DNA from 4 places in the Mesorhizobium sp. L-8-10 genome. Region 1 is predicted to be linked to each of the others. Evidence: predicted binding sites of a transcription regulator. Region 1 holds the regulator's gene; each other region holds the start of a gene.
The links. The regulator LexA, encoded in region 1, represses DNA repair genes until DNA is damaged. The targets are predictions, from matches to a motif close to TGTTCNNNNTGTGTTCNG.
Positions count from the first base shown of each region.

Region 2: the regulator LexA is predicted to act here: its motif matches at 2,270-2,287, upstream of JN280_RS39365 (ImuA family protein).
Region 3: the regulator LexA is predicted to act here: its motif matches at 2,903-2,920, upstream of JN280_RS38590 (DNA recombination protein RmuC).
Region 4: the regulator LexA is predicted to act here: its motif matches at 5,456-5,473, upstream of ruvC (crossover junction endodeoxyribonuclease RuvC).

Region 1 is NZ_AP023263.1:5,015,764-5,023,027, reverse strand. Features, by position in the region: gene moaC (cyclic pyranopterin monophosphate synthase MoaC) at 1-328, shown strand, start outside; gene JN280_RS23240 (molybdopterin molybdotransferase MoeA) at 325-1,536, shown strand; gene JN280_RS23235 (FkbM family methyltransferase) at 1,563-2,402, opposite strand; gene lexA (transcriptional repressor LexA) at 3,024-3,743, shown strand; gene JN280_RS23225 (NAD-dependent epimerase/dehydratase family protein) at 3,769-4,641, shown strand; gene JN280_RS23220 (ComEC/Rec2 family competence protein) at 4,625-7,099, opposite strand; gene gltX (glutamate--tRNA ligase) at 7,215-7,264, shown strand, end outside.
Region 2 is NZ_AP023263.1:1,976,433-1,983,696, reverse strand. Features, by position in the region: gene JN280_RS40280 (GDCCVxC domain-containing (seleno)protein) at 1-168, shown strand, start outside; gene JN280_RS09240 (hypothetical protein) at 141-338, opposite strand; gene JN280_RS09235 (hypothetical protein) at 390-674, opposite strand; gene JN280_RS09230 (bacteriocin fulvocin C-related protein) at 859-1,395, shown strand; gene JN280_RS09225 (metallopeptidase family protein) at 1,670-2,113, opposite strand; gene JN280_RS39365 (ImuA family protein) at 2,305-3,312, shown strand; gene JN280_RS09220 (Y-family DNA polymerase) at 3,194-4,699, shown strand; gene JN280_RS09215 (error-prone DNA polymerase) at 4,696-7,264, shown strand, end outside.
Region 3 is NZ_AP023263.1:8,340,485-8,347,748, reverse strand. Features, by position in the region: gene JN280_RS38600 (DUF6481 family protein) at 168-593, shown strand; gene sugE (quaternary ammonium compound efflux SMR transporter SugE) at 739-1,053, opposite strand; gene JN280_RS40080 (hypothetical protein) at 1,265-1,387, opposite strand; gene JN280_RS38590 (DNA recombination protein RmuC) at 1,611-2,870, opposite strand; gene def (peptide deformylase) at 2,973-3,503, shown strand; gene JN280_RS38580 (alpha/beta fold hydrolase) at 3,707-4,549, opposite strand; gene JN280_RS38575 (DUF1127 domain-containing protein) at 4,530-4,769, opposite strand; gene JN280_RS38570 (PAS-domain containing protein) at 5,134-7,264, shown strand, end outside.
Region 4 is NZ_AP023263.1:2,283,802-2,291,065, forward strand. Features, by position in the region: gene JN280_RS10725 (thiamine phosphate synthase) at 1-163, opposite strand, end outside; gene JN280_RS10730 (sulfite exporter TauE/SafE family protein) at 328-1,104, shown strand; gene JN280_RS10735 (acyl-CoA synthetase) at 1,257-2,897, shown strand; gene JN280_RS10740 (hypothetical protein) at 3,263-3,640, shown strand; gene rcdA (protease adaptor protein RcdA) at 4,050-4,583, shown strand; gene JN280_RS10750 (sulfite exporter TauE/SafE family protein) at 4,584-5,360, opposite strand; gene ruvC (crossover junction endodeoxyribonuclease RuvC) at 5,518-6,030, shown strand; gene ruvA (Holliday junction branch migration protein RuvA) at 6,268-6,888, shown strand; gene JN280_RS10765 (AbrB/MazE/SpoVT family DNA-binding domain-containing protein) at 6,986-7,264, shown strand, end outside.

The DNA.
Region 1 (7,264 bases):
GCTCGGCACGGCGCGCATCGCCGGCATCATGGCTGCCAAGCGCACCCATGAGTTGATTCCGCTGTGTCACCCCCTGCTTTTGACCAAGGTGTCGGTCGACATCGATGCGGACGAGGCGCTTCCGGGCCTGCGGGTCCGGGCGCTTGCCCGCGTGACCGGCAAGACGGGCGTCGAGATGGAAGCCCTGACGGCCGCCTCCGTTGCCTGCCTCACCATCTACGACATGGCCAAGGCGGTCGATCGCGGCATGGTGATCGGCGGCATTCGCCTCGTCGAGAAGACCGGCGGCAAGTCCGGCGACTATCGCGCAGGCGAGAACCGGCCATGACCCTACTTCCGGTCGCCGACGCGCTTGAACGGTTGCTGGATGGGGCGGAGGCCGGACCGGCAGAGACGATCCCGCTGCACGAGGCGGCGGGGCGGGTGCTCGCCGCGCCGTTGAGGGCGCTGCGCACCCAGCCGCCCTTCCCTGCCTCGGCCATGGACGGCTATGCGCTGCGCGCCGCCGACATCGCGGCGGCGCCGGTTCGCCTGCGGGTCATCGGCCAGGCGCCGGCTGGAAAGCTGTTCGACGGAAAGGTCGGCGCCGGCGAAGCCGTTCGCATCTTCACCGGGGCCCCCGTGCCCGAAGGCGCGGACACGATCCTGATCCAGGAGAACGCGCGAAGGCTGGACGACGATACCGTCGAGGCGCTGGAGCCCGCGGCGGCCGGACGACACATCCGCCGCAAGGGGCTCGACTTCACCGAGGGCGACGTGCTGCTCGAAACAGGCCGCGTGCTCGACCCCGCGGCACTCTCGCTCGCCGCCTCCGCCAACCATCCGGCGATCGCCGTCGTGAAGCGGCCGCTCGTCGCGATCGTCGCTACCGGCGACGAACTGCTCCCCCCGGGAAGCACGCCCGGACCTGACCAGATCATTGCGTCCAACGCCTATGGCGTGGCGGCGGTGGCGAAGTCGGCCGGCGCAGAGGCCCTCGATCTCGGCATCGCGCCCGACCGCAAGGAAGCGATAGCCGCTTTGGTCAGACAAGCGCTCGACGCCGGCGCCGACGTCGTCGTGACCCTCGGCGGCGCGTCAGTCGGGGAACATGACCTCGTGCACGACGTGCTGACCGGCGAAGGCATGACGCTCGACTTCTGGAAGATCGCGATGCGCCCCGGCAAGCCGCTGATGTTCGGCCGGCGCGGCCCGACGCGCTTCATCGGCCTGCCCGGCAATCCGGTCGCCAGCCTGGTCTGCTCGCACCTTTTCCTGAAACCACTGCTGGCGCGGCTCGGCGGCCTGCCCCACCGATCCGACGTCGGCGAGGCCGTGCTCGGCGCCGCCATGGCCGCCAACGACACCAGGCAGGACTATGTGCGCGCCAGCGTGAGCACCGCCGAAGACGGCCGGCCCGTGGCAACGCCGTTCCCCGTCCAGGATTCCTCGATGCTGCGAACGCTCGCCGCTTCCAACGCGCTCATCGTTCGCGAGCCGCACGCGCCGGCGGCGGCGAAGGGCGACGCCTGCCGGGTGCTTTATCTCAGAGGGTGAGCGGCCACACTCGCATTGCCACCATGTCAGCCGAACAGTGCCTTCAGTCCGCTTCGCAGGCCCTTCGGTCGCCATGATCGGGGCGCCACGACCAAGTCGACCCAGCCCCGCCCATTTCGGTCTAAGGATTCGACATAGGAGACAAAGTGTTCGGCTTGATCTGGAGAGATCGTATGCGAAAGGAGTGTGGACACAGCAGGGTAGTTGTAGGCAATGCGTTCCGGATACTCGGCCACGAGATAGTCGGCTGACAGGGAACGGGCAAGCTCTGCGGGGTCCGTCCCCTGGGACTTCAGCCACATCGGGGCGAATTCCATCTTGATGATCCAATCGGATCGGCTTCGCATGGTGGTCGCAAAACCTTCCAAGACATGTTTTTCATGGCCTTGAGTGTCTACCTTGAGGAAGGTCTTGCCCTCGATGCCCCGATCCTTGAACAGATCATCCAACGCAATCTGCGGTACCGAAACCTTGGCCCAGCCGTCCATCGCTACGCGGTTATCCAAGGTGGATTTCGGGTTGAGAGAAAACGAGCCGCCGGCATCGGTCTTCGCGCTCGCGATGGCATGGATCAGTTCCGGCTCATTGAGCCCGTTGAGGGCGAAGTTGCCGGGGATGATCTCGACTAGTCGTTGGTCGGCTTCGATCGCGACTATGCGAAGGTCCGGAGCGGAGCGGCGAGCAAATACGGAAACCATGCCACTGTTTGCGCCGACATCGATGAAGTTTCGGAAATGTTCCTGAGCGAGCAGCCGATACAGACCTGACGCCATCTCTTCGAATTGCCGGCGCTGCCGGTACCAGTCGGCGTCCTGCGGCAATGTGTGCAGCCTGACCGGACCGATCGCAACTTCTGACAGGCTCATCTCGTCGGATCCCTCGCTTGAGCGAGTTCCTTCTTCCATCCCCGAAAGAAAATGTCCATGCACAGTAATCTGCGGAAGCTCTGAAACTCGTCCTGAAACATGAAGGCTGGCACAGCGATTATCGCATCGCACCAGGCGCAGCGACGATTAAGGGCGTAACAAGATGGTATCCTTTGAGTAGTCGGCGGCGTCGACCGCCGCGCTCTTTGGGATTGGATCGGGAAGGCGGCATGCCCGACAGGGAAGCCAGAAGCACCGCAAAGCGAGAAAGCCTGCGATCCTTGCGCCACCCCATGTCTATCCTCCGGTCTAACCGGCGCACCGAGCCATCCAGTATCGTCGGCCCTGTGCTACGGGATCGTTTACGCCCCTTCGGTGCGCTTGACACTTGCCCCAGCTGTGATGGTGAGGCCGCTTGGCAAGCAGCGCTAGAGTCGAATGGAGAGCCAGCCGACAACGTCAGCGTAATCGATTGCAATAGGACCGAACCGGGCGCCGAATGACGGGGACCGCCGCCGGCGCTGCTCGCAGTTCACCCGAATTTAGCCAGTTGCGGAACACAACTGGAACAGATAGTGTTTGTTCTGGTTTTGTTTATGATCTGATTCCTTGAGGAACGGCATGCTGACGCGCAAGCAACATGAACTGCTTCTGTTCATCCATGAACGGCTCAAGGAAGCGGGCATCCCGCCGTCGTTCGACGAAATGAAGGAGGCGCTCGACCTCGCTTCCAAATCGGGAATTCACCGGCTGATCACCGCGCTCGAGGAGCGGGGCTTCATTCGCCGGTTGCCGAACAGGGCCCGGGCGCTCGAGGTCATCCGACTGCCCGATTCGATCGCGCCGGGGCTTGGCGGCGCGCGCAAGTTCTCGCCGAGCGTCATAGAAGGCAGCCTGGGCAAGAAACCCGCGCCCCCTGCCCGTCTTCCCGCCGCCGGCAACGACGACGAAGCGACTGTGGCGGTCGCCATACCTGTGATGGGCCGGATTGCGGCCGGCGTGCCGATCGAGGCGATACAGCACAAGACCCACTCGATCTCCGTTCCACCGGAGATGATCGCCGGCGGCGAGCACTATGCGCTCGAGGTCAAGGGGGACTCCATGATCGAAGCCGGTATCTTCGACGGAGACACGGTCATCATCCGCAATGCCAGCACGGCCAGCCCCGGAGAGATCGTCGTGGCGCTGGTCGACGACGAAGAGGCGACGTTGAAGCGCTTCCGCCGCAGGGGCGCGTCGATCGCGCTCGAAGCGGCCAATCCCGCCTACGAGACACGAATCTTCGGACCCGACAGGGTGAAGGTGCAGGGAAGACTGGTCGGCCTGATCCGCAGATACTGATACCGACGGCGCATCCGGCATTCGTGTGGGACGGATCGTTGTCACCGGCACGGCGGGTCTGGTCGGTTCCGCGATCGCGGCCGCGTTGCGCAGAACGGCGGAAGTCGTCGGCGTCGATATCAGGCCGGGCGCCCAGGTCGATGTGCTGGCGGATGTTGCCTGTCGCAGCGACGAGCTTTCGCGCGCCTTTGAGAATGTGGAGGCGGTGGTTCACACTGCGGCGCTGCATGCGCCTCATGTCGGCTCGATCGACGAGGCACGGTTCTGGAAGGTCAATGCGGAGGGCACGGCGCGCCTCGTCGATCTGGCGGTCGCCCACGGCGCCAGCCACTTCGTCTTTACCAGTTCCACATCCGTCTACGGACATGCATTGGTTGCCGAGGGACGCGCAGCCTGGATCGATGAAAGCGTCACGCCGGAACCGCGCGACATCTACGATGTGACGAAGCGCGCGGCCGAGGAGCATGTGCTGGCCGCGGCGTCCGGAATCCGGGCGACCATCCTGCGCATGGGCCGCTGCTTTTCCGAACCCTCGCCAGACATGGCGCTCTGGCGCTTGTATCGCGGCATCGACCGGCGTGACGTGGTCGATGCCCATCTCGCTGCGCTGCGGCGCAAAGGCCCGCGCGGCGAAGTCTATGTGATCTCCTCCTCGTCGCCGTTCCTGCCCGACGATGCCGAAGCCTTGTGGAACGACGCGCGCGGCGTCATCGAAGCCCGCGCGCCGGATTTCGCCCACGCCTTCCGGCGGGCGGGGTATCGTCTGCCGGCACGGATCGATCGTATCTATGCCACGGAGAAGGCTCGCAGGGGATTGGGCTTCCAACCGCGATACGACGGTCTGGCCGTCCTTGCAGGCGACTGCGATCCTTCGCCATTGCCTAGTCCGGCATCGTGACCGCAGACTTCCGCGCCTTCGGCCGGAACGGCGGCAGTCCGCGCGCCTCCCGCGAGAATTGCCGATGCGCGTGCCATGGCCGATAGGGCTCCGCCAAGGTGAATCTGACGATCGGCCTCTCGCCGGACAGCGATATTTGTGCGGTTCCCTGGCGCGCCAGATGCCGCTTCGTGATCACGAGCGAGCTGTCGTGCGGGCACGGGTTCTCAGCGGTCGCATCGTCGATCACGATGAGTGCGGCGAAGCCGCAGGCAGCCAGAGCCGCCTCGGCCGTCTCAGCATGAGCCACGAAGACGTCGGGCGCCTGTCGCCCAAGGCACAGGCCCCCGCCGCAGAGAAAGCCGACGGTCACCGGCAGGTCGCCGTGCCGCAGCAACCTTGCAGGAGACACGCCGACCGGGCCGGACGCACCCTCTTGGGTCCGTCCGGCTTTCGCCCCTTCCGGTGCGGCGGCGCCCGATCCCGTCCGGCTGGGCTTCGCCAAGGCCCCCGTTCCTGTAGCGCGTTGCCAATCCTCTACCGTAAAGCCGTTCGGACGGGAGCGGTTGACGGCGAGCCGGCCATCCTGGAGCGGCATCCCGACCAGGCGCGCATCCTCGGAGACGAGCACGTCGGGCGAAGAGCGCGTTGCGACCAGGGCGAGGCCGGCGACCACGAACGGCAGCGACAGTGCGCGCAGCCAGGTGGAGGCGAGCGTCGCAATGACGAGTGCTGCCGTGATCGACACCACCGCTGCGACCGGGACGGTTCCGACGGCGTCCAGGGGCGAGCGGTCGGAGAACCAATCGGCGACCGAGACCATGACCGCCAGCCCCCGGCCCATCGTGTCGAGGAATATCCCGTCGAGGCCGAAAGGCATGGCCGCCATCGCCACCACCGCGCACGGCATCACGATGACAGACACGATCGGCATCGCGGCCAGGTTGGCAACGATGCTGAGCGGAGAAACCCGCTGGAAATGGTAGACGCCGTAGACACTGGTCGCGAGCCCGGCGATCATCGACACCATGACGAGGCCGGCGAGATTGCGCGTCACGCCCCTTGCGAGGCGCATCACGATCGAAGCATCCGCCGGCGGTGCCGTGGCGGGACGGCTTGCCCGCCGCTCCGCCCACCAGCCATAGGCGCCAATCAGCGCGGCGGTCGCAGCAAAGGACATCTGGAAGCTCGGCCCCACGACCTCATGGGGTGAAAGCGCGATCACTGCAATCGCCGCGATCGCAAGGTTGCGCATGGTGAGAGCCGCGCGATCGACCATGACGGCAAGGAGCATCACGGCCAGCATGATGAAGCTGCGCTCGGCGGCGACCGCCGACCCCGAGATGAAGAGATAGACGGCAGTCGCGGCAAGCGCGACGACAGCCGCATATTTCTTGACCGGCCTGCGTGAGGCGAAGCCAGGGAAGAGCGCGAAGCCGAGGCGCAGGGCGGTCATGATCGTAACTGCCACCAAGGCCATGTGCAGCCCGGAGATCGACAGGACATGCGCCAGGCCGGTGCGGCGCAGAGCCTCGTTCACCTCCTCCGGGATACCGGCGCGCGTGCCGGCGATCAGCGCCGCCGCGATCTCGCCTTCGGGCCCGCCTATCCGGCTGCGGATGCGTTGGGCAAGTGCGGTACGGGCGTTCTCGACCATGGCATGAAAGCGGGCTTCGAGCGGCACCGGCGCCGAGACTGATGTCGTCACCTCGGGGTCCTTCAGGAAGAAACCGTTGGCGCCAATGCCGTCGAGGAAACTCTCGAAGGAGAAGTCGTAGCTGCCGGGACGGAGGGGCCCGGACGGCGGGAACAACCGGGCGACGCCGGTCACCACCGATCCGGCGACGAGATCGGCCGGGACGCCCCTGGCGGAGACGCGGACGCGCTCGGGCGCATAGCGAAGCTTCGGGCGAGCCGTATCGAGCACGTCAAGCGTCAGCCGGACACGACCGTTCGCCTGGTGTTCGATCGCGGCGACACGGCCCGTCAACACCGTCGATATCTCGCTGCCGAGCACCCTCGTTCCCGCCCGGCGGGTCTCGACCGAGCCAAAGAGCATGCCGAGAAGGATGAGCAGCAGCGCCACCACGGCCAGTTGCAGCAGCGGACGTGTCCTGGCAAGCAGGCTCGCGGCACAGAGAATCGCGACGCCTCCCGCCAGGGAGGAAAGGCTCGGCTCCGTCTCGACAGAATAATAGGCGATGGCCCCCGCCGCCAGGAATACCGGGATGAAGAGGAAGGCGGTGCCGCGCTCCCATTCGGTGACGAGGGCCTCACCGATCGCGGTTCCGAGTTCGGGCAGGCGCAAACCCAACGGGAGGCGGCGGCGGATGGCACCTGGCGGTCGAGCGGATATGCCGCCACGATCGTTCTCTTCGACTGGATCGGCTGGAGCGCCGCCGGGATGATCGCGGGCAGCCGGCCGCATCGCGAAAAGCGACGTTTCGCTTGCGATCTCCCCCGCCCTGCCCTCACTCATACGGGCGCCCCTTGCACGCTCGACCGCCTATGCTACATGAGCCTTCGATCGAATGCCACGCGCAGGCCGCCGCCTCCCGCCCGACCGGGCCGCGCAAACCCCGGAAACGAATGTCATGTCCAAACCCGTCGTCACGCGCTTTGCTCCTTCGCCGACCGGCTACCT
Region 2 (7,264 bases), 3.0 Mb from region 1:
CAGATATTTGTCGAGCGCCGCAATCGCGAACACGACAATGGCGAGGGTCAGGACAGGCTAGCGCCATCCCGCCTGTCCATCATGCCGTCCCTGGCGATAGCCCAAGCCGGGCGGAACCGACCGGTCGCGCCTCGGCAGCATCAATGCGACCGGATGAGTTCCCCATAGGCTTCCATCAACGCGCAATGGCAGCGCGCATGATCCCGAATGCCCGGTTCCCGTTCCAAGGTCTCCAGGGCGCGCAACAAATGCTCGGCGACATCCGGCCTGTTTGCCCGGCACGCAACCTTGAAGAGTCTGACGATCTCGCGTTCCAGCCTGTCGACGCGTTCTGCCATCCCCGGTTCCTCCGAGTTTTGGAAAGCTTACCGCTTCCAGCAACTGGAGGGTCAAGTTCGCCGTTTATCGAGAGGAGATATCGTCATCCGGATCTGGCCGCGGTCCGGGAATCCATACCAATCGCCGGCGCGGCCCCTCCGGGCCGCTTGGCTTTCGCGCCAACGGGCGTGGGCCACGCCCCAACGGTATGAAATCAGCCCAAGGCAAAGTCCGGCATTTCGAGCCGGAAGGGCGCCGATTTCAAGCCTGGAAAGGTTCTGTTTTCTGCTCTTGCGGTGAGTAAGTGCGCCATGTTCAATTTTGAATTGAAATTCAGAGCTTTCGCCGAAATTCATAAAATTTTCTTAATGATATCGAACTGAGAGTAAGGCTTTACGCGAAATGCTGTACGTTCTTGATCGAGCCAATGTCTTTTTTTGAGAAAGCGCTGCACATTTTCGGAAGGAATGCCTTAGATTCTGGTTGAGATACCAATCTATACATAGTACAATCAAATAACCGTAACGGTGAGGTCTCGCTATGCTAGACATATCGGACTACCTGACCACCTTCCGAAATGGGCTCGCCGCACTCAGCCTTGGCGAACAGAAACTCATCTTCGACGGCCTCCCGGCTGCCTACCAGGCTGCACTCTGGCAGGACCGGCTGCGCGAGGGGATCGAGGCGGTGTACGACAAAGGGCAGAAGGCGACGCTGTCGGATCTCGCCGAGCGGTTGCGTCCCGAAAGCTACTCGGACCCCAAGAAGAACAAGGCAGCGGTGGCATATATCGACAAGTTGGCGCCGAGGCTGGAAAAGCTCTTTCCCGATTTCACGCTATTGCAAAAGTACACTCAGTACCTTGGCGATGGCGCTTGCAAGAGCCCGGTCATCATGCAGGCCGGCGGAGCCTTGCCAGCCTGCGAATGTCGTTCCGCCGATTCGGGATTGCTGCGAGGCAATCCCTGTGGCGCGCTGATTCAATGCCGCGCCGGCGGCTGCACCCCGGTCAGGGGCTGCGGCTTTTTCTGGCTGCAGATCTGCGACGGTCTATGCACGGGGCAGTTCGGTCCGTGAGCCTCCAGGGCCGCGCGTCGTCTGAGAGGTCGCAACGTTCTCGCGAGGAGACGTCATCATCCGGGTTCGACCGTGATCCGGGAGCTCATGCGGCGGAACTTCGAGATTGCGGCTGCGGGCCCTGCACCCTCCGGCACAATCGTGGATCGAGCCGTGGCAGAAGCAGAACCATCCAGTCGTAGGGACCGCGGGGATCATCGTCCCTCCGGCCGAGCGGAATGCAACCGGCCGGTGGCGACCGGTCCTGTCGCCAGGCGTTCCGGTGCCCGCCAACTCAGGTCGGCGGGATCGCGACCTCGTCGGCGGCTTCCTCGATCCGTTCCATGTCGTCGTCGGAAAGGCCGAAATGATGTCCGATCTCATGGATCAGCACATGGGTGACGATGGCGCCCAGCGTCTCCTCGTTCTCGGCCCAATAGTCGAGAATGGCGCGGCGGTAGAGCGTGATGCGGTTGGGTCCCTCGCCGGTCTGCGGGGTCCAGCGTTCGGCGATGCCGCGGCCCTCGAACAGGCCGAGCAGGTCGAAAGGCGTCTCCAGCGACAGGTCGTCCATGATCTCGTCGGTCGGGAACTCGGAAAGCTGGATGATGATCTCGCCGGTGAGGGTGCGGAACTCCTCCGGTAGATGGGCATAGGCTTCCAGCGCCAGAAGTTCCATTTCCTCGATCGACGGCGACAGCTGGTCGTGCCAGGCTCGGGTCTGATAGATGCGGGCCATTCTTTGTCCTTTTGGCGGGATATAGCCTTTCGGCCGGCATTTCTCAAACTGGATGTGGTTCGCCTTATTCATGAAGACGACAGCACAGGGCGCCACGCTTAAGGAATAAATTCTCAATCGACACGCTTGACTCTTGAGGCCGGCTCTGGAATCCATAAGAACATAACAGGAACAGACCGGAAGCAACCGACATGGCGACCTCCGCCGTGGCGCGGGAAACTATTTTGTCCTTGCGCCGGAAAATCGCCAGGATCGAAGGCACTCTCGCCGAGCGGTTCGATGCCCCGCCCGCCCCGGATGTCGCGGCTGTGCCGGCCGCGGCCGACGGCGTGATCCTGCGCCAGGCCGGCCTGGCAGCCAAATCCCGGCTTTCGGCGGGGCTGAGGACGGGAGCGGCACGCCTCGACGCCGCACTCGGCGGCGGCCTGCCGGAAGCCGCGCTGACCGAAATCCACGGCCCCGATGCCCGCGACGCTGGCGCCGCCGCCGGCTTTGCGCTGGCGCTGGCCGGGCTTGCCCGCAAATGTCATGCCGGCGCCCCCATATTGTGGATCGGCACGGGTGAAGCCTTCCGCGAGGGGGGTTTTCCCTATGCGCCCGGGCTTCTTGCTTTCTGTGGGCTGGCGCCGGGCGACCTGCTCGTCTCTGATGTGCAGAAACCCGCCGACGCCTTGTGGGTCGCGGAGGAAGCCGCTCGGCTGAGCGGCCTCTGCGCCGTCTTCCTGGAAATACGCGGCAATCCGCACAGGCTCGACCTCACCGCGACGCGTCGGCTGCATCGGCGAGCGCAGATCGCCGGGCATCCCGTCTTCCTGCTGCGCCAATCGGCCGCGCCGGAACCGACGGCCGCACCGCTTCGCCTCGTCGTATCGGCTGCCCCCGCCACGCCGCGCGCGACGGTGGCCGGCCCGCTCGCCGGCTCCGTCGGCCATCCGGCCTTTTCCGTCGGCATCGACAAGAGCCGTTTTGCCCTTGCCGGGCAGTTCATCGTGGAGTGGAACCCCCATGACCTCTCATTTCAGGAAAGAGGGTCAGAGAATCCTGACTCTATGGTTCCCCTATCTCAGCGCGGAGCGGATCCTGCGCCAGCGGCTGGGTCGGTCCTGGCGTTCCGGTCCGGCGAGCGCCAGGCCGCCGCTCGTCTTCAGCCATCGCGAGAACAACACCCAGTGCATCGCCGCCCTCGACGAGCAGGCTGAGGCGTTGCGCCTGAAGCGCGGCATGGGCATCGCCGACGCCCGCGCCATGCATCCTTCCCTCGACGTCGTGGAGGCCGATCCGGAGGCCGACCGGCGGCTGCTCGAAAGCCTGGCCGACTGGTGCGATCGCTACACGCCGCTGGTGGCGCTCGAGGGAGGGGACGGGCTGTTCCTCGACATCACGGGCTGCGCCCATCTCTTCGGCGGCGAAAGGGCGATGCTGGACGACCTCCTGCTGCGGCTTTTCCACCAGGGTTTTTCCGCACGGGCCGGCCTTGCATCCACGCCGGGAGCGGCCTGGGCCGGAGCGCGTTTCTCCTTGTCCCCTATCGCGCCGGGCGACGAGGCGGCGGCGCTGGCGCCCTTGCCGCTCGCCGCCTTGAGGATCGCCCCAGAAACCCGCAGCGGCCTCGAAAGCGTCGGGTTGCGAACGGCCGGCGTCATCATGGCGGCGCCGCGCGCGCCGCTCGCGCGGCGCTTCGGCAAGGGGTTGCTGATCCGGCTCGACCAGGCGCTCGGCCGGATCGACGAGGCGATCTCACCGCGCCTGCCGGTCGCCGACCTTTCGGCCGAACGGCATCTGGCCGAGCCGATCATGCTCACCGATCATATCGAGGAGCTGGCCTTCATCCTCGCCACGACGCTGAAGAAGGGCCTCGAACGGCGCGGCGAAGGCGCCCGGGCGCTCGAACTGGCGCTGTTCAGGGTGGACGGCGCCGTCTCACGCATCGCGGTCGGTACGTCGCGGCCGCTGCGCGAGCCGCGTCTGGTCCGGCGCCTGTTCCACGAAAGGCTGACGGCGGCAGAAGGAGTGATCGACGCCGGCTTCGGTTTCGACCTCGTCCGCCTCTCCGTGCTTCAGGCCGCGCGTCTGGAGATCGGGCAGGCCGATCTCGGCGGCGTGGAGACAGACGAGGGCGAGGAACTCGCCGTCTTCGCCGACCGGGTGCGCGCCCGGCTCGGCCAGACGGCGGTGCTGCGGCCGCTGATGGTCGAAAGCCGCATTCCCGAACGCGCCGCGATCGCCGTTCCCTTCGCCGAGGCAGCCGGCGGTCCCGCCGCCAGGGAGCAAGTGCGCGGACATGGACCGGCCGACAGGCCGATCCGGCTGTTCCGACCTCCCGAGCCCGTCGAGGTGATGATGGCCGAGATTCCCGAAGGACCGCCCGCGCGGTTCCGCTGGCGGCGCGCCCTGCACGACGTCGCCCGCGCCGAGGGGCCCGAGCGCATCGCCCCGGAATGGTGGCGCGAGAAAGAGGATGCGGCCACGCGCGACTATTTCCGCATCGAGGACGCCAAGGGCCGCCGCTACTGGCTCTTCCGGCAAGGCTTCTACGGCGCCACGGAGGCTACGCCGCGCTGGTACATGCACGGAATCTTCGCATGAACGCGCCCTATGCCGAATTCGCCGTGCAATCGAATTTCTCCTTCCTGCGTGGCGCGTCGCGGCCGGAGGAGTTGCTCGTCTCGGCGCAGCGTCTCGGCTTTTCGGCGATCGGGCTCGCCGACCGCAACACCGTGGCGGGCGTGGTGCGCGCCTGGCAGCAGGCCAAGGTGGACGGTTTTCCCTATCATCCCGGCTGCCGCCTGGTGTTTTCCGACGGCACGCCCGACATCCTCGCCTATCCCCGGGACCGCGCGGGCTGGGGCCGGCTGTGCCGCATGCTGACCGAAGCCAATATGCGGGGCGAGAAAGGCAATCCGGATCTGCGCCGCGACGATCTCCTTGAATGGGGTGAGGGCCTGTCGCTCGCCGCACTGCCCGATCTCGCCGCCCATGGGGAAGAGCAGGACGCCTTCCTCCGCCAATTGAAGGAGCGCTTCGGCGAAGCCTTGTGGCTGGCCGTCTCGCCGGATTATTCGGGCAATGACCGCTTCAGGCTGGAACAGGCGGCCGCGATCGCGGCGGCCTGCGGCCTGCCCCTGATGGCGGTCAACGACGTGCTCTATCATGCGCCGGAGCGTCGTCCCCTGCAGGACGTGCTGACCGCGATCCGGCTCAACGTGCCGGTGGCCGAGGCGGGTTTCGACCTCATGGCCAATGCCGAACGTCACCTGAAGGGCCCGGCCGAAATGGCGCGGCTCTTTCGCCGCCACCCCGAGGCGCTGGCCGAGACGCTGCGTTTCGCCGGAACGCTGAGGTTCTCCCTCCAGCAGCTCGAATACAACTATCCCGACGAGCCGACCGAATCCGGCTTGGAACCGCAGGCCGAGCTGGAAAGGCTGACCTGGGAGGGCGCGAAGAACCGCTATCCGGACGGTGTTCCGAAGAAGGTGGAGGAACTGATCCGGCACGAGCTCGGCATCGTCGAGAGGCTGAACTATGCGCGCTATTTCCTCACCGTCCACGATATCGTCAGCTTCGCGCGGAGGAAGAAGATCCTCTGCCAGGGGCGCGGTTCGGCCGCCAATTCGGTGATCTGCTTCTGCATCGGCATCACCGAGGTGGGTCCCGATATCATCGACTGCCTGTTCGAGCGCTTCATCTCCGAAAAACGCGGCGAGCCGCCCGACATCGACGTCGATTTCGAGCATGAGCGCCGCGACGAGGTGATCGCCTATATCTACGAGAAATACAGCAGCAAGCGTACCGCACTTGCCGCCTCGGTCGTCACCTATCGCGGCCGTTCGGCATTGCGCGAGGTCGCCAAGGCGATGGGCCTCTCCGAGGACGTCATGAGCGCGCTCTCCGGATCGATCTGGGGCTGGTCGTCCTCCGAGCTCGGCGGGAGGGAGACCCGGGCGGCCGGCTTGGCCGAGGCCGATCCCGTGACGCGGCATGTGATCGCCCGGGCGAACGAGATCCTCGGCTTTCCGCGCCATCTCTCCCAGCATGTCGGCGGTTTCGTCATCACCAGGGACCGGCTCGACGAGATCGTGCCCATCGTCAAGACGGCGATGGAAGAACGCATGATGGTCGAATGGGACAAGGACGACCTCGATGCGGTGAAGATCCTGAAGGTCGACGTGCTCGCGCTCGGCATGCTCTCCTGCCTGCGGCGGGCGCTCGATCTCCTGGAAGCGCATTACGACGAGCGCGATCCCCATGACAGGCGGCTGGAGCTGGCCACGATCCCGGCGGAGGACGAGCGCGTCTACGACATGATCTGCCGGGCAGACACGCTCGGCGTCTTCCAGATCGAATCGCGCGCCCAGATGAGCATGCTGCCGCGGCTCAGGCCCCGCGAATTCTACGATCTGGTCATCGAGGTGGCGATCGTGCGCCCCGGGCCGATCCAGGGCGACATGGTCCATCCCTATCTGCGCCGGCGCCAAAAGAAGGAAGAGGCCGAATATCCCAAGGAAGAGCTGAGGGAGATTCTCGGAAGAACCCTCGGCGTGCCCCTTTTCCAGGAACAGGCCATGAAGATCGCCATCGTGGCCGGCGGCTTCGCGCCCGACGAGGCCGACCAGCTTCGCCGCGCCATGGCGACTTTCAAGCGTACCGGCACGATCGGCAATTACAAGCAGCGCATGATCGACGGCATGGTCAGGAAGGGCTACGAGCGGGATTTCGCCGAGCGCTGCTTCAAGCAGATCGAGGGCTTCGGCGAATACGGCTTCCCGGAAAGCCATGCCGCAGCCTTCGCGCTGCTGGTCTATGCCTCCTGCTGGCTCAAGACCTTCTATCCCGACGTCTTCTGCGCCGCGATCCTGAACTCGCAGCCGATGGGCTTCTACAGGCCGGCGCAACTTGTGCGGGACGCGGCCGACCACGGCGTCGACATCCGCCCGGCCGACGTCAATCTTTCCGATTGGGACTGCACACTCGAAGCCTTCACCTTCGATCCGTCGCGGGTCGCGCCGCGCCATGGCGAGATGCGCGGCGTCATCCGCAGCAACCATGCCGTCAGGCTCGGCTTCCGCCAGATCAAGGGCCTGTCCGAGGAACGCATGATCGAATTCGTCGCCCGCCGCGGCGACGGTTATCATTCCGTGCACGACGTCTGGC
Region 3 (7,264 bases), 3.3 Mb from region 1:
GCTGTCGAGTGAACAGTGCATATCGGTTTGCTTGCCGATCCGGCCCGGGGCTGCGCGTTTCCGTCGCGCCACAGCCGCATTTTTCATGACAGATTTGCCGTTTTGGCGCTTGAACTCCGTGGCTCCGTAAGTATGTAAACGGCGCAGAACGACCACAGGGCATAAAATTGGCAGTGTACAGGGAAAAGGACTTTCACGAGCGCCGCAACGCGGCAAACGACGCCAAGAAGGCGCTTCTCGATAAATTCAAGGCCAGGCCGGCGGCGGACGATCCGCAGGTGCTGGCAAGGCAGGCGGAACGCAAGGCGATTCTGGAAGCTCGAGCCCTCCGCGAAGCCGAGAAGGAACGGCTGAAGCAGGAAAGGCTGGCGCGCGAGGCCAAGGAGCGTGCGGAGCGCGAGGCCATAGAGGCCGAGGCGCGCCGCATCGCCGAGGAGGCTGCGCGCGACGAAGCGAGGCTGCGCGAGGCCGAAGAGAACGAGCGTATCGCGCGCGTTCTCGCCGACGAGGCCGAGCGGAAGGCCAAGCGCGACGCGCGCTATGCCGCGCGCAAGGCGCGGGTCGGCCGACAGCCGCCGAAGCCCTTCGTCTGACATTCCGGTCCATGATGGCCGGCAGGGGCGTGGCTCGAGCCGCGCCCCTGCCGTTCTGCGTGCCGGCTTCGGGACAGCGACTGATTGGACCGTGCCGTGAGGCACGATCATGGCCCATGCGGCCGCAATCAGCGGGATGCTGCCGCTACGCGACGAGTTTCAGGCCGACGATCCCCGCAACGATCAGCGCGATGCAGGCCAGCCTTACCGCCGTCGCGGGCTCGCCGAGCAGGAAGATGCCGAGCAGGGCCGTGCCGACCGTGCCGATGCCGGTCCAGATGGCATAGGCGGTTCCGACCGGCAGGGTCTTCAGGGCCAGGCCGAGCAAGCCGAGGCTGATGATCATGGAAACCACGGTCAGAACCGTCGGCATCGGCCTCGTGAAACCATCGGTGTATTTGAGGCCGATCGCCCAGCCGATCTCGAAAAGTCCCGCAAAGAAAAGGTAGGTCCACGCCATGGAACGCTCCGTTGGTGGCGGGTCGTCCCTGCCGGTTATTTGGGGGAATGCAAGGTCGTCCTTGCGAGGTCTTACTTAGACTGTCAGTCGGGAAAGTCAATCTTCCGCATCGGCCCGAAATCCTGCGCGATCGTCGAGAAGTTACACAACGCATATGTCCGGCCGCGGACGGCCGGACGAGCCGCGGCTCGGACGATCTCGAAGGGCGCTGCTACTTTTCCTTGATCCTCATCGCCTTCACGGGCGCCGCCTTGATGGCGGGGGCCGCGGGCTTCTTTGCGTCCTTCTTGGGCTTGCGTGCTTCCTTGGGCGCCTTCATCTGACCTTTTGCCATGGTTCGCTCCTCCGGATGGTGGCCATGAAATGAAACGCGAAGTCCCGGGATGTTCAAGAGGCGGTTTGCATCGGCATCGCCGGTCCATGCCGAAAACTGCTTGAGGACCTACGGCGGCCGCCGCAGTCGCGGCGAAGAGGTCAAGATGGCGGCGCATTCCGGTTCGACAAAGGTCATCTGCATGGCGCTGGCGGCTGCATCGCCGCACGAGAACTGATCCTTTTCAGGCCTCGTCGCCGTCCACGACGCGCAGCCGCAACTGCCCGGTTCGCGACTCCGCGGCTCGTGCCGTCACGCCGTTCTCGCCGTCAGCCGCAGCATCTGCCGGATCGGCGCGATCGCCGCCCAGTTCGAGCGCCTCGATCTTCCGGCTCCGTCTGGTGACCTTGCCTGTCGAAACGAGGATATCGTCGATGTCCTTGCCCGCCTGGCCGAAATGGACCTGCAGCTTGCGCACCCTTTCGTCGAGCCGGGCGACGTCCTCCATCAGGCGGGCCACTTCGCCCTGGATCAGATGCGCCTGCTCGCGCATGCGCGCGTCTTTCAGGATCGTCTGGATGACCTGGATCGACAGCATCAACAGCGACGGCGAGACGATGACGATCCGCGACCGGTGGGCGCGCTGGACGATCGCCTCGAAGTTCTCGTGGATCTCGGCGAACACGGATTCGGAAGGCACGAACATGAAGGCCGTGTCCTGCGTTTCGCCCGGGATCAGATATTTGTCGGCGATATCGCGGATATGGACCTCGATGTCCCGCCGGAACGCCTGGCCGGCCACCCGCCGTGCGTCGGCGCTCTCGGCCGCGCGGATCGCATTCCACGCTTCGAGCGGGAACTTCGCATCGATCGCCAGCGACGGCGTTTCGTTGGGCATTCTGATGAGGCAGTCGGGCCGGCTGCCGTTGGACAGGGTCGGCTGGAACTCATAGGCGCCATGCGCCAGCCCGTCGGCAACGATGGCCTCCATGCGCGCCTGGCCGAAGGCACCGCGCGCCTGTTTGTTGGACAGGATAGCCTGGAGTTGCACGACCTGTCCGGCGAGCGACTGGATGTTGCCCTGGGCCGTGTCGATCACCGCCAGCCGCTCCTGCAGCTTCGCGAGACTCTCGTGGGTCGAGCGCGTCTGGTCGGCCATGGTCTGGCCGATGCGGCCGGTCATCGCATCGAGCCGCTGGCCGATCGCCTGGGTGAGCTCGGCCTGACGTGCGCCGAACACATCCGCGATCGCGCCCATGCGTCCCTGCATTTCCGACTGGGCCTGCAGGATGGCGGTCATGCGGGCTTCAGTGTCGCGCGCATGCTCGGCCGCCTCCTCCGCCACGGCTGCGCGGCCGCGGGACGACCGCCATAACGCGATGATCAGGACGAGGAAGAACAGAATGAAGAGTCCGGCTCCAAGCCCCAACGCCTGGCCAAGCGTGACCGTCGTCGCGCCGAGGCGGGCGACGGGTTCGGCCAGGAGGCTCGTCAGTTCGTTCATGTCGTGAACATAACCGATTCGGCCTGCTGAAACAGATCAGAACATGAACATGCGGCGGCACGGCCGGTTGACGCCTCCAGTGCGACATCATAGGTGAGGCGCATGACGATCAAGCCTCTTATTCTTCTGCCCGATCCGTTGCTCCGCCAGGTTTCCAGGCCGGTGGAGCGCGTCGACGATACGCTGCGCAAATTCGCCGGCGACATGCTGGAGACCATGTATGATGCGCCGGGCATAGGGCTTGCAGCGATACAGGTGGGCGAGCCGATCCGGATGCTGGTCATCGACCTTGCCAAGGAGGGCGAGGAGAAGGCTCCGCATATCTTCGTCAATCCTGAGATCGTCGAGCGCTCCGACGAGCGCTCGGTCTATGAAGAGGGATGCCTGTCCATTCCGGATTACTATGCCGAAGTCGAGCGGCCTGCCGTGGTCAAGGTCAGATATGTCGACGGCGACGGCAAGGAGCAGGAGATCACGGCTGACGGACTGATGGCGACCTGCCTGCAGCATGAGATCGACCATCTGAACGGCGTGCTGTTCATAGACCATATCTCGAAGCTGAAGCGCGACATGGTCGTCAAGAAATTCAAGAAGCTCGCCAGGGACAAGGCGCCGAAGCGGATGGTTGGATAGGCCATCGGCCTGCCGCCGGAACCTGCAACACGACAAGATCGACCTTTGGAGCACGCGACCGCGAGGCCCGTGCCCGTCGGCGCGAAAGCCAGGCGGCCCGGAGGGGCAGCGCCGGCAGTCGAGGGTCCCGTGGATGCCGCAGCATCCACGACGGGTGGATGCTTCGGCGCCCACTGGAAACCGACATCCACTGCCTTTTGATGTCAGGCTGCGCGGTCCCGGACGGGCCAGCCGAGCCCGTCGGCCATTCCGAGATGCACGCCGATCATGGGATCGATGATGTGCGGATCGGTCAGCGGCGCCATGTGGCCCGCCTCCGAAATCATCATCAGGCGCGCTCCATTGATCGTTTCCGCTACCATCTCGGTGACGCGAAGGCTGGCGACGGGGCTTTCCAGTCCCATGACGACAAGCGTCGGACAGCGGATGTCGCTCCAGTGCGCGGCCGACCGGTTCAATGCAAGCGATCCCAGGAGATCCCGCGCGACATGCTCTGCCTGTCGCGCAAGGACTTTCCTGAGGCCGGCGCCGGTTCTGCTCCAGGCGCCGTCGCCATACCAGAAATCGACATAGGCCTGCATCCCCGCCTCGGGACATCCCGCAGCGGTCAAGGCAGCCATCCGCCCGGCAAGGTCGGAAAGCTCGCTGAACAGTTCCAGATCGGAACCGTCGCCGTCCCGCAGGAGATGGAAGGCCATCGGTTCGATCAATGTCAGGCTGCGCACGAGACCCGGTCGCACCGCCGCGATTTCCAGGGCGACGGCCGCGCCGAGCCCATGCCCGACCACATGCATCGACACGCTGGTTCCCAGCATCGCTCCGACCACGCGGTCGGCGATATCAGCGAGGTTGCGCGACCCATGCAGGCACGCCATGCCATAGCCCGGCAGATCCGGCGCGATCACCCGGTAGCGACCGCGAAGGTAGTCGGCGAGCCCCTTCCATTGCGCACCCGAACTCGCCGACGCGTGCAATGCCAGGACAGGCGGATGCGGGTCGGCGACGACCGGATGGAGGGCGATCGGTTCAAAAGCAGATGCTGTCATGGCTGCGCCTCCGCTGACCCGGCGACCCGTAGGCGATCGAAACGATCTCGGATCGGGTTATGCCGATGTCCTTCAATTCATGGTCATTGAGTTCCGAGAGCTTCAACATGGTGAGGCGGCGTGCCCTGTACGAGCGAAACGCGCGCCAGGCGGCGACCACTGATGCGGCCAGAATTTTGCCGATGCCGCCGTTGATCGGTTCGGATGCCAAAGTAGACATGTCAGTGCTCCGTTGGTTGATGTCGCCCAATCGACGACACTGTGAGGTTTAGCTCACGCATGTTTCGTGAGTTTTTCTGTTCTGGTGCGTTATTGCTTCGTTTGTTTCAGTCCTGGTATCAATGACAGCTGAACCTTCGTGGCGGTCGACTGGGTCTTGGGCCAGGCATTCGGCGGCAGGAGGGTCGGTATTGTGCAGGGATGCCGGAACCGGCGGCGGGGCGAGCGAGCCGCTGAGGCTGTCCTGTCAGTCTCATCGTCTCGACGGATGGTGAAACGGCTGAAACAAAACAGCGAGTGCCCGAAACGCTCTCGATACAAGCGAGACCTAATTTAGCGGTTGCAACTATATCGCGGTGGCCACCATGCACACGGGATATGCTCTTTTCGACAGCGACGGCCTGTTGGTCGACGCCGATCCGGAGACAGCCGGCACGATCAGAAAGTCTGGTCGCGGCAAGTCACCGAGAAACGTCGCGTCGGTCGTCGGTGGGCTCCTTGCCCGCTTCAAGAGTTTCGACGGGCTCGCTGTCGAGCCGACCGAGGACTTCATCGAGCGAGCGGCGGCGCGCTGGCGGCTGGACCAGCCGCCCATCGAGGCGGAGACCCTCGACGGGCACTGGAAACTACTGACGAGACACCCACGGCCGCATGGTGGGTCGGCCCTGGTGACCGTCGACATCACCGAAATGAAGCGCGCCCAGATTGCTCATGCGGAAAATGCCGAGATCTTCCGCTGCATAACGGATAGCCACCCTCTGCCTGTGTGGGTCGTCGATGAAGAAAGCAGCGAAATCCTCTATGAAAGCCTGGACGCTTCGAACCTGCTTGGCCGCGCCTGGCGGCCGCGTGAACGCCAGTATCTGACCGACTACTGCATCGATCAGGGCGAGTTCGACGCCGTTCGGTCGCGGGCGGGCGACAAGGACATCGTCCGCGACCAGGAAATCCAGTTCCGCCGCACCAACGGCTCGACCGCGTGGTGTTCAGCCAATTGCAGGCGCGGCATCTACCGTGCGCGCCCGGCGCTGATCATCGGGGTTCTGGACATCACGGAACGCAAGCGGCGCGAGGATCTGTTCGGTTTCCTGATCAAGAACCATCCGTTGCCGGTCTGGATGATCGATGCCGTCACGGGTGAAGTCATCTATCAAAGCAACATGGCCGAGCGGCTGTTGGGGCGCGAAGGCAAGGCCGGCGACAAGCCGCACCGTTTCGCCGATTATTTTGTCGATCGTGGCCAATATGTCGAGATTGCCCGCGAACTGCTGCGGGAGGGCGCGGTCGAGAATTGCGAAGCGCTGCTGAGGCCGCCGGACGGAGAAGAGTTCTGGGCAGTCGGCAACCTGAAGATCGTCGAAGTCCAGGGCCGGCACGTGGTTCTGGCCGGCATTGCCGACGTGACGCGGCAGAAGAAGCGCGCCGGTGAGGTCGCGCTCGCCCGCGAAATGCTTGCCGATGCCATCGCGTCGCTTTCCGAAGGATTTGCGCTCTATGACGACGACGATCGTCTGGTCATCTGCAACAGCCTCTATCGTCAGATGAACCATCCGCTGGAAGCCATGCTCGAGCCGGGCATGAAATGGACCGACCTTCTCCGGGAGACAGCGCGCCGCGGCCTCTATCCTGACGCGATGGGCCGTGAGGACGAATGGCTCGAAGAACGCATGCGCAACCGCAGGGAACTCCCGGGCCGCTTCGAGGTGGATCTCGGCAACGGCCGGTGGCATGCGATCTCCATCCATCACACCGATCTCGGCGGCTTCGTGGTGACGCGGGCCGACATCAGCGAAAGCAAGAGAGCCGAGGCTGCCGAGCGCGAGGCGACCGCGCTTATGCAGAAAGTGCTCGATGCCTGTCCGTCGCCGACGCGGATGTCGACGGTCGAAGGGGAGACCCTCTACCGCAATCCGGCCAGCAGGGAGCTCTACGGCGATCGTCCGCAGCTCAGCGACTATTATGTCGACCCGGACGACCGCAAGACACTGATCCGCGTGCTGCTCGACAAGGGCAGAATCGACGACTTCCGGGCGCGGCAATACGATGCCGACGACAATATCTTCTGGGGGTCGATCTCGGCGCGGCTGATCGATTTCCAGGGCCGGCGGGTGATCGTCTCCAACACGACCGACATCGACGACATGATCGGCGCGAGGGAGCAGACCCGGCAGGCGAATGAGCGTTTGACCGATGCGATCGAGTCGCTGGCCGAGGGCTTTGCGCTTTACGACAAGGACGATCGCCTCGTCCTTGCGAACAGTCAGTACCGGAAGATGCACGCCATGAGTGCCGACGTTCTCGTCCCTGGCGTGAACTGGTTTGATTTCCTGCGGGTCACGGCGGAGCGCAACCAGTTCCCGGTTCCATCAGACAAGATCGACGAATGGCTGGCCGAAAGGGCGAAGGACCGTCGTGAATTCCGCCAGCAGGAATTCCAGCATACCGACGGCGGCTGGTTCTTCGTTTCGAACTGTCCGACGCGTGACGGCGGCTTCG
Region 4 (7,264 bases), 2.7 Mb from region 1:
CCTGGAAGCCTTCTTCGTCCATTCCGTATTGCGGCAGAATGAGCGACGCGACGTCACCGGCATCGAACGCGGCAGGCAGCGCCGCTATGAAACGCTCCGCGGCCGTCTCGGGCGGAGCGATCAGGACAAGGCGGCAACGGTCGGGCAGGCTGGCTTCAGTCATCAGAGGCTATCCGGGCTTTGCCTATGCAGGCCGATCATGGTTGCATTGCGGCATAAAGTACCGGCGCTGCTTTGAACAGAGCGCCCTCCCCACATGAAAGCTCTCGCCAAGTCGGCGCCCAGGGGTTAGACCAGCAAGCTCCCGCCGTCGTTCCCCGCATTCGAATGCCCGCACTCCTTTCCGATCCCTGGTTCATGGCCGTCGCGGTCGCGGCGGTGATCCTGGTCGGCCTGTCGAAGGGCGGGCTGGGCGGCGCCATGGGCTTCGTCGGGGTGCCGATGATGGCGCTGGTAATGTCGCCGGTCCAGGCCGCGGCGATCCTGCTGCCGATCATGGTGCTGATGGACATCGTCTCGCTGTGGACCTGGCGTGGAAACTATCATCTGCCGACACTCAAGGCGATGCTGCCCGGTGCTATGCTCGGGATCGGCCTGGGCTGGCTGACAGCCGCGGTGGTCACGGTTCCGATGATCCGTTTCATCGTCGGCGTCGTCGCCATCGCCTTCGTCGGGCGCTGGATCTACCAGCAGTTTCGCCACGGTTCCGCCCATGTCGCAAAACCCCGTGCGCTCGTCGCGACCTTCTGGGGCACGGTGTCCGGCTTCACCAGCTTCGTCGCCCATGTCGGCGGTCCCCCGTTCCAGATGTATGCGCTTCCGCTGCGCCTGGAGCAGCGCATTTTCACCGGCACGAGCGTCATCTTCTTCGCCGTGACCAATGCGGTGAAGCTCGTTCCTTATTTCGCGCTCGGTCAGTTCGATGCGACCAACCTCACCATCTCGGGCCTGCTCATGCCGGTGGCGCCGCTCGCCACGCTCGCCGGCGCCTGGATCGTGCGGCGCATGCGGCCCGACGTCTTTTATGCTTTCTCCTACGCCACCGTGGGGCTGATTGCCCTCAAGCTTGTCTATGACGGAATCTTCGACCTTGTAACGCCGTGACCGGCGGCCGAATCTGTGGTCAAAGCCTGCGGCGCATCGCGTGAAGAAGGATTCACGCGATGCGCCGCAGATTCTTGATTTGACGCATGTCTTTTTCCCGAAACCGCTGCACACTTTCGGGAGACATGCTTTGGGAGAAACGGGAGGACCGAATGAGCAATCCATACGAGCAGGACCTCGACAGGCAGGGCGCCAACCACCAGCCTCTGACCCCGCTTACCTATATGGAGCGGGCGGCGAAGGTCTATCCCGATCACGTGGCCATAATCCATGGCGGCCGTCGCGTCAGCTACCGAGAGTTCTGGGAGCGGTCGCTGCGGCTCGCTTCCGCGCTCGCGGCACACGGGATCGGCAAGGGCGATACGGTCAGCGTGATGCTGTCGAACACGCCGCCCATGCTGGAGGCGCATTTCGGCGTGCCGATGGTGAAAGCGGTGCTTCACTCGCTCAATACCCGGCTCGACGCGGCGATCGTCGCATTCCAGCTCGACCACGCCGATTCGAAGATCCTGATTGTCGACCGCGAGTTCTCGGGCGTCGTCGCCGAGGCGCTGAAACTCGCCAGGGTCAAGCCGCTGGTCATCGATTTCGACGATCCCGAATATGCCGCCGACGCTCCTTATCCGAAGGGCGAGCGCATCGGCACCGTGGATTATGAGGATTTCATGGCGTCGGGCGAGCCTGGCCATCGATGGTCCATGCCCGACGACGAATGGGATGCGATCTCGCTCAACTACACTTCCGGGACGACGGGCAATCCGAAGGGCGTGGTCTATCATCACCGGGGCGCCGCGCTGATGGCCTATGCCAACACGATCCACGCCGGCATGGGAAAACATGCAGTCTATCTCTGGACGCTGCCGATGTTCCATTGCAATGGCTGGTGCTTCCCATGGACGCTCGCGGTGCAGGCCGGCACGCATGTGTGCCTGCGCTGGGTGCGGGCCAAATCCATGTATGATGCGATCGCCGACCATGGGGTCACGCATCTCTGTGGCGCCCCGATCGTCATGGCCACGCTGATCAACGCGGCCGAAAGCGACAAGCGCATCTTCCCGCAGACGGTGACCTTCAACACCGCCGCCGCGCCGCCGCCCGAAGCCGTGCTCGCCGGCATGGCCGATGCCGGCTTCGCCGTCACCCATCTCTATGGATTGACCGAGACCTACGGCCCCGCCGTGGTCAATGAATGGCACTCCGGCTGGGATGCGCTGGACAAGGACCCGCGCACGGCGAAGAAGGCACGCCAGGGCGTGCGCTACGCTGCACTCGAGGGCCTGACCGTGATGGATCCGGAGACGATGACGGAAACCCCTGCCGACGGCGAGACGATCGGCGAAGTGATGTTCCGCGGCAATATCGTCATGAAAGGCTATCTGAAGAACAAGCCGGCCACCGACGAGGCGTTTGCCGGCGGTTGGTTCCATTCGGGCGACCTCGGCGTGATGCATCCCGACGGCTATATCCAGCTCAAGGACCGGTCGAAGGACATCATCATCTCTGGCGGCGAGAACATCTCCTCGATCGAGGTGGAGGACGCGCTCTACAAGCATCCCGCCGTCGCTTCCTGCGGTGTGGTCGCGCGCGCCGACGAGAAATGGGGCGAGGTGCCGGTTGCCTATGTCGAACTGAAGCCGGGAGGATCGGCGACCGAAGCCGAGATCATGGAACACTGCCGCGGGCTGCTGGCGCGGTTCAAGGTGCCGAAGGCGGTGATCTTCGCGGAGATCCCCAAGACGTCGACCGGGAAGATCCAGAAATTCGTGCTGCGGCAGATGGCCAAGGAGTCATAGTGGCCGCACGTCCATCTGGGCGCACGAACGACGCGTTGAGATCGACGCATCGCGCTCTCCCAAACTCACGGTTTCGGAAAGCGACGCCGCGGGGCACGCGGATGCTGTTTGCACGCGGCCGGCACGGCGAACCGGTTTGCCCGGCGAGGCGCAACCGCCTGGATGATCTTCCTTTCCTCCCTGCACCAACCGGAACCGACTGGCGGCGCGGCGAGATCGGCAGGCCTCGTGCATAAGACTGAGGCATTTGCCATGAGAGGCCTGTTTTCCAGCGAGCGCTAATATGACACTATCCGACCACGGACGGCGGTCGACGAGACGTCGAATCGTTCCCGTGGGGGTTCACAGGGCAATTGGGGGTTCTCATGAAAGGGGTAGCACGCAACTTCTTCGCTCTGGCCATCATCTACGCGATCTGCGGCATGGTGTTGGGCCTGAGCATGGCGATCAGCCAGGATCACGGCCAGATGCCGGTCCACGCACACACGATGGTGGCGGGTTTCCTGATGTCGTCGGTGTTCGCATTCTTCTATCATCTGTTTCCGGCCGCTGCCGCGTCGCGGCTTGCACCTGTGCATTTCTGGCTGACGACGCTGAGCGGCATCGCGCTGCTCGTCTCGCTCTATTTCTTCCTCGCAGGGAATCCGGCGATCGAACCGGTCACGGCGATTGCCTCGGTCTTGTTCTTTGTGGGGATGCTGCTCTTCGCCTGGATCGCGCTTCCGGTCTTGCGGCGCGCCTGAATTGCCATACCGTGAGCTGCAACGAATCACGGTAACACAACCAACGGTAGGCGTAGCGCGTGCGATTGTACCCTAACGGGACAGATGTGAGGCGCTGGCTCAAAAATGGCGCATGCCGTTAACCCTTCATTAAGCTTTACAGGTGTTTACTGTGTGCATCCAGTGATCTGGATTCTTACCGAGTGGTTGGAGCCACTCTGTTTGACGCCTCCCTGTTAAACTCCTGAGAGCCGCTTTTGCGGCTCTTTTTTTGTGTCCCGCGACCTGGGACAGCTGCATTAACCCTTTGTTAAACATGCGCTTGCCTTCGATTGAGGCTTGGCGCATTTTTGAGGCTCGTAATATAGCTGCGGGGACCTGGACAGGGCCGGAACGGCCGGACGGGCATAGTAGTGCAGGGGCGTCAGAAATGAATGAGCCGTCGATGAGCAGCGCGGTGACGATAAGCCTGGCCGAACGCCGGGTTTTCTCCAATTCCTTCAAGCCGTTGTACAATGAAGGCATGGGGCTGGTGGAGCAGGCCGCCGAGTATCTGGACGGCCAGGGGCGCAGTGACGCCAAGAAGCTGTCCCGACTTTCCGCGACGCTCTATGCGGCCGAATCGATGCGGCTGACCACAAGACTGATGCAGGTGGCTTCCTGGCTGCTCCTTCAGCGCGCCGCCAATTCGGGCGAGATGACCCGGGACCAGGTGGCAGCGGAAAAGGCGAAAGTGCGCCTGGATACCGCTTCGGCCAGCGAAAGCGCGGAAGGCTGGGTGGAACTGCCGGATGCGTTCCGCGATCTCGTCATTCGTTCGCTGCGCTTGCAAAGCCTCGTGCGGCGCATGGATGATGAAGTCTATGGCGGCAACGGCAACCTGCCGTCGCCGCACAGCCTGCGCCGGTCCAATCCGGTTTCCGATCAGATCACGCTTCTGAGCACGGCTTTCGGTCGCGGCTGATCAACCGCCGAAGGCTGCCGCGATGCCCTGGAACAACCGGTCGAAGACCGGCAAGGCGAGCAATGCCGACAGAACGATCAGGCCGAATGTGACGAGCCTGTAGGCGTTCTCGCTGGCGAGACCGAAGGCCCACCAGCCCGCGAGGATGCCGGCGAAATAGACCGGCGCCGCCATGACGCCCATTCCCACCACACCGGGCTCGAACAGACCGGCGAACCATAGATTCCCGATCGAGACGAACTCGCCAAGGAAGAAGAGGGTCAAAAGATTGGCTCGTACGATGACGGCGGGGAGCCCGCCGGCCATCCAGTAGGCGATGACGGCCGGCCCCGGTATCGAGGCCAGGCCGGAAAGCACGCCCGCCACGCCGCCGACGCCGATCGAGACCGCGGGATTGCGCGGGCCCCGCCAGCGCCAGCCGGCATAAAGGACGACGACGCAGGCGAAGATCGAGATCGAGATCAGCCAGCGCAGCACTCCGGCATCACCCGCGCTCAGGAGATAGACACCCGCCGGAAAGAGCAGGAGCATGCCAAGAGCGACGGGAAGGACCTCGCGCCAGCGCGCGATGCGAAGGGCGGGCAAGGTGACCGGGATCGCCGGAAGCGAATCGATGATGACGATGATCGCCAGCGCCGCCTTCGGCCCGTAGAGCGCGCCCGCGACAGGTGCAACGATCATGCCCGTGCCGAAGCCCGACAGGCCCCGCGCGACGCCGGCCACCAGGACCACGGCGAACAGAGTGAGGGCGGCTATGTCGATAGCGGGTATCGTCATGACCGCCGTCTGCGTGAACCTGATGGCGAAAGGCAGGGGCAGGGCTAGGTCAAGCGGTGGACCAAAGGTCGTCGGCAGATTGCGGCATCGCAGCCTGTTTCCCTTTTGTTCACATTCTGCTGGCATCAGGGTCCGAGACGCCGATAGAGTGGAGACCATGAGAGAAACGATTCGCATCGTCGGCATCGATCCGGGCCTGAGACGTACCGGCTGGGGTATCGTGGAGTCGCTCGGAAACTCGCTTCGCTTCGTGGCGTCGGGCACCGTGAGGTCGGACGACAAGGCTGCACTCGCATCCCGGCTATGCCAGCTTCACGATGGGCTCGCCGAAGTGCTGCACGCCCATATGCCCGACGAGGCGGCGGTGGAGGCGACCTTCGTGAACAAGGATGCGTCGGCGACGCTGAAGCTCGGCCAGGCCCGCGGCGTCGCCATGCTGGTGCCGGCCCGCGCCGGGCTCGCGGTCGCGGAATATGCGCCGAACGCCGTGAAGAAGGCGGTGATCGGCGTCGGCCATGGCGACAAGAAGCAGATCCACATGATGGTGAAGGTTCTCCTGCCGAAATCGGCTTTCGACACGGATGATGCGGCCGATGCCCTGGCCATCGCCATCTGCCATGCCCATCACAGGCAGAGTGTTCCGGCCAGGCTTGCGGCGCTCGCCGGGTGAGTGAGAAAGCGACGGGCGGCTTCGAAGGGGCACCGGCCGGGGATGGAGAGGCCCCTGTTCTTGACTTGTTCCGGGTGCCGGGATAAGCGGCCTTAACTGTGGGAAATCATCTCCAGCATATCAGGCGGCATTTTTTCGACGGATAGTATCGAGTTCCTTGTCGGCGCGTCGGAATGCCTCTCTGTCCGGCAATCCCCACGAGTTGTTTTCCGGCATCACAGCAGCGGATAGGGATCCATGATCGGTAAGCTGAAAGGGACGCTCGACGAGATCGGCGAAGACTATTGCGTGGTCGACGTGCATGGCGTCGGTTACGTCGCCTACTGCTCGGCGCGAACGCTGGCTGCCCTGCCGGGGCCGGGAGAGGCCGTGATCCTCTTCATCGAAACTTTCGTGCGCGAGGATATGATCCGTCTCTACGGTTTCCAGTCGACCCTGGAGCGCGAATGGTTCCGGTTGCTGCAGAGCAATGTCCAGGGCGTCGGGGCGAAGGTGGCGCTGGCGGTCCTGTCGACGCTTTCGCCGCCCGATCTCGCCAATGCGATCGCCCTGCGCGACATCGCCATGGTTTCGCGCGCGCCGGGGGTCGGCAAGAAGGTCGCAGAGCGCATCGTCACCGAGCTCAAGAACAAGGCGCCTGCTTTCGCCGGCTCCGCCGCGGGCACGATCGGACTGAAGCAGGAACTGGGAGAGGGCGTGGCGCCGGCGCCGGTCGCCGACGCGGTTTCAGCCCTGACCAATCTCGGCTATTCGCGCGACATCGCGGCAAATGCGATCGCCGCGGCGATGAAGTCGGCCGGAGAGGACGCCGACTCGGCCAGGCTGATACGGCTCGGACTGAAGGAACTGGCGCGGTGACAGGGAGGAAACGCGGCGTCCCGATGAAGCTCCCGTTTGCAACGGTATGGCATTCTTACTAGATTCCTGCGGTAGGAAACGGCGACGGAAGTAAGAAATGGGTGCGTTCACGACGATGACGTCCAAGGGGCAACTGACCATCCCCAAAGCGGTGAGGGACGCCTTGAAGCTGGGGCCGGGCACCAAGTTCTTCGTGACAGTCAGGGACGGCCAAGTCGTGGCATCGCCGAAGAACAGGCAGGTCAAAGACCTTGCGGGCATGCTCGGCAGGCCGCCTTCCGGTGAGGTGCTGTCGGTCGAGCAGATGAATGAGGCTGTCAGGGGAATTGCAGGCGAAGAGGACGAACGCATTACGCGGCAGTGGCGGGACGGTCGC